2 regions of the Methylobacterium oryzae genome follow, and region 1 is predicted to be linked to the other one. Evidence: predicted binding sites of a transcription regulator. Region 1 holds the regulator's gene; the other holds the start of a gene.
What was found. Region 1 encodes LexA, which represses DNA repair genes until DNA is damaged. Its sites were predicted from a motif close to TGTTCNNNNTGTGTTCNG; they were not measured.
Positions count from the first base shown of each region.

Region 2: a site for LexA is predicted at 1,413-1,430, ahead of uvrA (excinuclease ABC subunit UvrA). Genes of this name have one in related genera too.

Region 1 covers NZ_CP090349.1:2,794,233-2,797,636, forward strand. Annotated here, with positions in the region: gene LXM90_RS13425 (ComEC/Rec2 family competence protein) at 1-1,612, shown strand, start outside; gene lexA (transcriptional repressor LexA) at 1,606-2,334, opposite strand; gene LXM90_RS13435 (hypothetical protein) at 2,585-3,034, shown strand; gene LXM90_RS13440 (hypothetical protein) at 3,053-3,268, opposite strand.
Region 2 covers NZ_CP090349.1:3,242,026-3,245,429, forward strand. Annotated here, with positions in the region: gene uvrA (excinuclease ABC subunit UvrA) at 1-1,257, opposite strand, end outside; gene LXM90_RS15450 (MFS transporter) at 1,641-2,819, shown strand; gene LXM90_RS15455 (cupin domain-containing protein) at 2,824-3,249, opposite strand; gene LXM90_RS15460 (zinc-binding alcohol dehydrogenase family protein) at 3,260-3,404, opposite strand, start outside.

The DNA of each region.
Region 1 (3,404 bases):
GCCGCTGGGCCTGCGGCTCGCCGCTGCGCTCGACGCGGCGCGCAACGGGCTCACGCGCCGGATCGCGGAGGCCGCCGGCGGCCAGGCGGGTGCGGTGGCGGCGGCCCTGGTGACGGGCAAGCGCGGCCTCATCGGGCCGGCCACCAACGACGCGCTCCGCGCCGCCGGCATCTACCACGTGGTGTCGATCTCGGGCCTCCACATGGTGCTGGCCGCCGGCGTGGTGTTCTGGCTGGTGCGGGCGCTCCTCGCCGCGGTGCCGCTCTGCGCGCTGCTCTGGCCGATCAAGAAGATCGCGGCCGGCTTCGCCATGGTCGGCGTCACCGCCTACTGCGCCTTCTCGGGCTGGGACATCGCGGCCGAGCGCTCGCTGATCATGACCCTGATCATGCTCGGCGCGATCCTGGTGGACCGGCCGGCCCTGTCGATGCGCAACCTCGCCCTCGCGGCGCTGATCGCGCTCGCCCGGGAGCCGGAGGGCCTGCTCGGCCCGAGCTTCCAGATGTCCTTCGGCGCCGTGGCCGGGCTGATCGCCTGCGCGCGGCTGATCGACGGGCGGCTGCTCGTGCGCCCGGGGGCCGGGCGGATCGGGCGGCTCGTCGGGACCGGCCTGTCGGCGATCACCGGGACCCTGGCCACGACCCTGGTGGCGCAGGTCGCGACGGCCCCCTTCGCCACCTACCACTTCCAGACGGTCCAGCCCTTCGGCCTCGTCGGCAACGCCCTGACCCTGCCGCTCGTCTCCCTGGTGGTGATGCCGGCCGCGGTAATCGGCTGCCTCGCCTATCCCTTCGCCCTCGACCGGCCGGTCTGGTGGCTGATGGGGCAGGCGGTGGCCGGGATGCTGGCGATCTCGGACTGGATCGCCGGGTTCGAGCGGGCGGTCCTGGTGCTGCCGGCCTTCGGCGCCGGGGCGCTCGCCCTGCTGACCGCCGGCCTGCTGCTGGGGACGCTGCCGGCCTCGCGCCTGCGCTGGCTCGCCGTGCCGCCGGTCCTGCTCGGGCTCGTCCTCGCGGCCCGGCCCAACCACTACGACCTCTACGTCGACCGGCAGGGCGCGGGGGCCGCGGTGAGGGGCCCGGACGGGCGGCTCGCGGCCCTCGGCAGCCCTTCGGGCTTCGTCCTCGAGCAGTGGCTGAAGGCGGACGGCGACGGGCGGCGGTCCGCGGGGCTGATCGTCCGGTCCGGCAGCGGGCGCTGCGACCGGCTCGGCTGCACCGCCCGGCTGCCGGACGGGCGGGCGGTCGCCCTGGTCCGGGACCGGCGGGCCTTCCCGGAGGATTGCGCCCGCGCCGCGGTGCTGATCACGGGCCTCGCGGCGCCGCCGACCTGCACGGGGCCGCTGGTGATCGACCGGCGCGTCCTCGCCGCCCGCGGGGCCGTGGCCCTCCGGACCGACGGCGATGGCTTCGCCGCGCGCTACGCCCGGGACGACGGCCGCGCCGTGCCCTGGCGGCCGGCCGCCGGGCGCGGGCCGGGACCGCCGCGGCCGGTCACCGCGGAGCCGGGCGACCGCCCCGCGGAGGACGGGGTCGCCGCGACGCCGGAGGCCGACGCCGCGCCGGGCGGAGACCTCGCCCCCGGCGACGCGCCGGCCGAGCCGCTTCAGTAGCGGCGGACGAGGCTCACAAGGCGGCCCTGGATCCGGACCCGGTCGGGCCCGAGCACGCGGGTCTCGTAGGCCGGGTTGGCGGCCTCGAGGGCGATCGACGAGCCGCGGCGGCGCAGGCGCTTGAGCGTCGCCTCCTCGTCGTCGATCAGCGCCACGATGATGTCGCCGGTATTGGCCGTCTCCTGCTTGCGGATGACCACGAGGTCGCCGTCCAGGATGCCCGCCTCGACCATCGAGTCGCCGCGCACCTCGAGGGCGTAGTGCTCGCCGCCGGCCACGAAGTCCGGCGACAGGGTGATGGCGTGGCTCTGGTTCTGGATCGCCGAGACGGGGGTACCGGCCGCGATCCGGCCCATGACCGGGATCGAGATGGCGCGGCCGGACTCGTCGATCATCCGCGTGCTCGCCGGGGCCGGCGGCTGCTTGGACTTACCGCCCTCGACCACGCTCGGCGTGAAGCGGCGCGGCTCGGCGGGGGCCTGAGTCGCCGGAGCGGCCTGGGTCAGGCTCTCGGGGATCCGGATCACCTCGATGGCGCGCGCCCGATTCGGAAGGCGCCGGAGGAAGCCGCGCTCCTCGAGCGCCGTGATCAGCCGGTGGATGCCGGATTTCGACTTGAGATCGAGGGCATCCTTCATCTCGTCGAACGACGGCGGGACACCGCATTCCTGCATCCGGCTCTGGATGAATCGCAGGAGGTCCAGCTGCTTGCGCGTGAGCATCGACGGGGGACTCGCGGCTTGGCGGACCGCCACGTGACGGTCTCCGAAACAAATCACGAACAGGTTAAACGTTCCGCAAGTGTTCCGCAAGAGCGGCACCGCTCGGCTCGGCGCGCCGCGGGCGCGCCCGCGGGAGAAGGTCGAGAAACGCATTGACGGCGCAAGCGGAGCCGTTTCAATGCATCGCGGCGCCCCGCCGGGAAGGCGGCGGATCCGGGGTGCGGGCTGGGACCCTCTTGGAATGACGAGGATGCGACGACCCGCAGCTCTGCTGCCCCTCGGCCTCGCCGCCCTCGGCCTCGCCGGCTGCACCACCGGATTCTCCTACATCTCGCGGAACTACGTGGCGCTCACTCCCCAGGTCGTCACGATCGGCTGCAAGGAGCCCTACGAGGTCTACGACAACCGGCAGCTGCGCCGGATGCTGATCGTGTCCAACGCCCTGCGCGAGTATACCGGCTGCAACCTGAGCGAGGTCCGGATCGATCCGGAGCCGGGCGCCACCCGGGTGAAGCGCTTCCGCACCGCCGCCCGGGCCTATCTCGACGAGACCGTGCGCGAGGATTGCCGGATCACCGGCGAGACCGTGTTCGATCCGCTGAAGACCGAGTTCGCCTACGCCTGCGACGCGCCGATCGAGAAGCGCGGCACCGTGGTCCCCCGCCTGCCGGGCCGCAATCCGGGCCTCGGCGTGCGCTGACCGGCCGGCGGCGCGTCCTCAGGCGCCCGGCTTCGGGAAGGTCCGCTCCGCGGCGTCGCCGGCGGCGGCCAGCAGGGCGCGGGCGAAGGCCCGGGCCTCCGTCCGGTCGAGCACGATCGCGGCGGTGACCGGCGCACCGCCGAGGTCGGCGAGGGCGAGTTCCAGGCGCACCCCGTCGGGCACGGCGCTCGCCTGAAGGCTCCAGCCGGAGCCCCGGTCCGTGCTCTCCGCCATCGTGTTCCTCCCGCATGCCCGGCACGGCGCCGCGCGCCCACCGGAACGGCCAGGCCCGGGACCGCTCCCGGAGCCGCGCTCCGATCTTCCCTGCCTCGCCTGTCCGCGTTCCTCAAGGCCACAGGCCGCGCAGGGG
Region 2 (3,404 bases), 450 kb from region 1:
CTTGAAGCCGAAATGCTCGGCGAGCGCCTCGAGCGTCTGGCCGTAATAGGGCGAGGTCGACTTCGCCCAGGGGCCGACCGCGCCGCGCTTCAGGCTTAAGCCAGGGTCGGAGATCACCAGCTCGGGATCGATCCGCATCTCGTGGCCGATGCCGCTGCAGGTCGGGCAGGCGCCGAACGGGTTGTTGAACGAGAACAGCCGCGGCTCGATCTCCGCGATGGTGAAGCCCGAGACCGGGCAGGCGAAGCGCGACGAGAAGGTGACGGTCCGCGGCGCCTCGCCCTCGGGGGCGTCGGCGAACACGATCTCGGCGACGCCGTCGGCGAGTTCCAGCGCGGTCTCGAAGGACTCGGCCAGCCGCGAGCCGATATCGGCCCGGACCACGATCCGGTCCACCACCACGTCGATGTCGTGCTTGAACTTCTTGTCGAGCTTGGGCACATCGTCGATGGCGTAGTATTCGCCGTTCACGCGCAGCCGCTGGAAGCCTTTCTTCTGATATTCGGCGATCTCCTTGCGGTACTCGCCCTTCCGCCCGCGGACCACGGGCGCCAGCAGGTAGAGCCGGGTCTTCTCCGGCAGCTCCAGCACCCGGTCGACCATCTGCTGGACGGTCTGGCTCTCGATCGGCAGGCCGGTGGCCGGCGAGTAGGGGATGCCGACCCGCGCCCAGAGCAGGCGCATGTAGTCGTAGATCTCGGTCACCGTCCCCACGGTCGAGCGGGGGTTCTTCGAGGTGGTCTTCTGCTCGATCGAGATCGCCGGCGACAGCCCGTCGATCTGGTCGACGTCGGGCTTGGACATCATCTCCAGGAACTGGCGGGCATAGGCCGAGAGCGACTCGACGTAGCGGCGCTGCCCCTCCGCGTAGATCGTGTCGAAGGCGAGCGACGACTTGCCCGAGCCCGAGAGCCCGGTGAAGACCACGAGCTTGTCCCGCGGGATGGTCAGGTCGACGTTCTTGAGATTGTGCTCCCGGGCGCCGCGGATCGCGATGACCCGCCGGTCCTCGACGGGGGCCGGCGCGGCGTCGAACAGGGCCTCCAGCTTGGCGTCGATGGCGGCTTCGTTCCGCGCGCCGGGGGAGCTGGATTTCGCGCGAACCGGCTTGGACTCGGGCGCCTTGGACTGGGGCGCCTTGGCCGTCGCCGGGGCTTTCGGAGCCGTCTTGGAAGGCGCTTTGGCGGCAGCTTTCGGTGCGGCTTGGGCAGCACCGACGCGGCTTGCGGCACGACTTCCAGCTTGGGCTTTGGCCATGAGGGCGGCGGTCTTTCGAGGCGTCGACCGAGGCATCGACGAAATCGGACGGATTCGCGCGCGGGCCAGCCGCCGCTCCGGCTCATGTCGAGCCCGAGGGGGCCCGCGGCAAGATGCGGCCGGCGGGACGCAGGCCCGTCATGCGCCGCCCTTGCTAGAACGAAACGCGTACGTCGGCAACCGCTCGGTGAACGCGCGACCGTCTTCGCGAGCGCAGCGAAGCGATGACGCGGTGGAGCCAGCGGCCGCGATCGGAGTCCGGTGGCCCCAGCTTCGCCGTAGCTCGATTCGCCAAACCTTGGCCCACCTTCGGTGTTGCACCGCGGGCGCCGAGATCCACGTCGCCGTATCCCGCCCTCAGATCCACATCCCGACAGGTATCGATGCCAGCATGCGACGCGACCGATCCGGCCGCCCTCCGCGGTTCCGACGACCGCACGGCCACCCAGCAGCGCCTGTCCACGCGGCTGCTGTTCCTGATCGTGGGCATCGCCAACGCCACCTGGGCGCCCCTGGTGCCGCTGGTGAAGGACCGCGCCGGCCTCGACGCGGCGGGGCTCGGCCTGCTGCTCCTCACCTTCGGCGTCGGCTCGATCCTGGCGATGCCGAGCGCCGGGGCCGCGGCCGCGCGGCTCGGCTTCCGGCCGGTCCTGCTCGCCGGCACGCTCGCGATCGGCCTCGCCCTGCCGGTGCTGGCCGTGGGCTCCGGGCTCGTGCCGCTCACCGGGGCGCTGCTGCTGTTCGGGGCCGGGATGGGGGCGGTGGACTGCGTCATGAACCTGCAGGCCGTCGCGGTGGAGCGCGCCGCCGGGCGCCCGATGATGTCGGGCTTCCACGGCCTCTACAGCCTCGGCTGCATCCTGGGGGCGCTGCTGGCCAGCGTCCTGATGGGCACCGGCCTGGGCGCCGGCTGGAGCGTGCTGATCCTGGTCGCCGGCATCGTGGCCCTGTTCGCGGCCGCCTGGCCGGGCATCCTTCCGGCCGGCGGGACAGGGGGAAGCGGCGGGCCCGCCTTCGCGCTGCCCCGCGGCCCGGTGCTGGTACTGGGCCTGCTCTGCTTCGTGGTGTTCCTGACCGAGGGCTCGGCCCTCGACTGGAGCGCGGTGTTCCTGATCCAGCAGCGCGGGCTCGATCCGGCCTGGGCGGCGCTCGGCTACGCCTCCTTCTCGGTCACCATGACGGCCGGCCGGCTCGGCGGGGATGCGATCGTGGCCCGCCTCGGCCGGCGGCCCGTGGTGATCCTCGGCGGCCTGCTGGCGGCGGCCGGCCTCGCGCTCTCGGTCGTCATCCTGGCCTGGGAGGCGGCGCTCGCCGGCTACGCCCTGGTCGGGGCGGGCTGCGCCAACATCGTCCCGGTCCTGTTCACGGCGGCGGGGCGCCAGACCGCGATGCCCGCGCGCGTGGCGGTGCCGGCGGTGACGACGCTGGGCTATGCCGGGGTGCTGGCGGGGCCCGCGCTGATCGGCTTCGCCGCGCAGGCGCTCGGCCTGCCCGCGTCCCTGCTGATCGTGGCGGCGCTGCTCCTCGGCGTGGCGGCGGCCGGCCGGTCCCTGCGGGTGTGACCCCTCACGCCTCGGCGTTGCGCGCCATGAAGGTGGCGGGCGTCCCGTCCTCCGGGTTCACGAAGACGATGTCGGTCGGCGCCCGCCGGGGCGTGTCGATCGACAGGAACACCACCGGGTCCCCGGGCTCGAGCACCGGCATCGCGTGGACCGTGCCCTTCTCGAAGAACAGGAGCTGGCCCGGGCCGAACGCCGTCTCGGCGGCCGGATCGCCCAGCCAGACCCGGCCCCGGCCCGAGAGGCAGTAGAGGTACTCGTCGCAGGTGGCGTGATAGTGCGGCGGGGTCGGCCGGTAGATCCGGAACACCCGGGCGCTCGCCGCCTCCCGGTCGGTCAGGAAGGTGTCGACCAGGAGGGTCTCGGCGCTGTCGGGCAGACCCGCCGCCAGCGCCGTCACGTCGAAGAGGCCGGTCCCCGCCGCGTCCGCCATCACGTCCTCCTCAATCGGAAAACCCTTCGAGCACGATCTTCCCCCTGGCGCGCCCGCTCTCGACCAGCGCGTGGGCGCGCCGCAGGTTCGCGGCGTCGATCCGCCCGTAATGCTCCCCCAGGGTGGTGCGCAGGCGCCTGGAATCAACGAGGCGG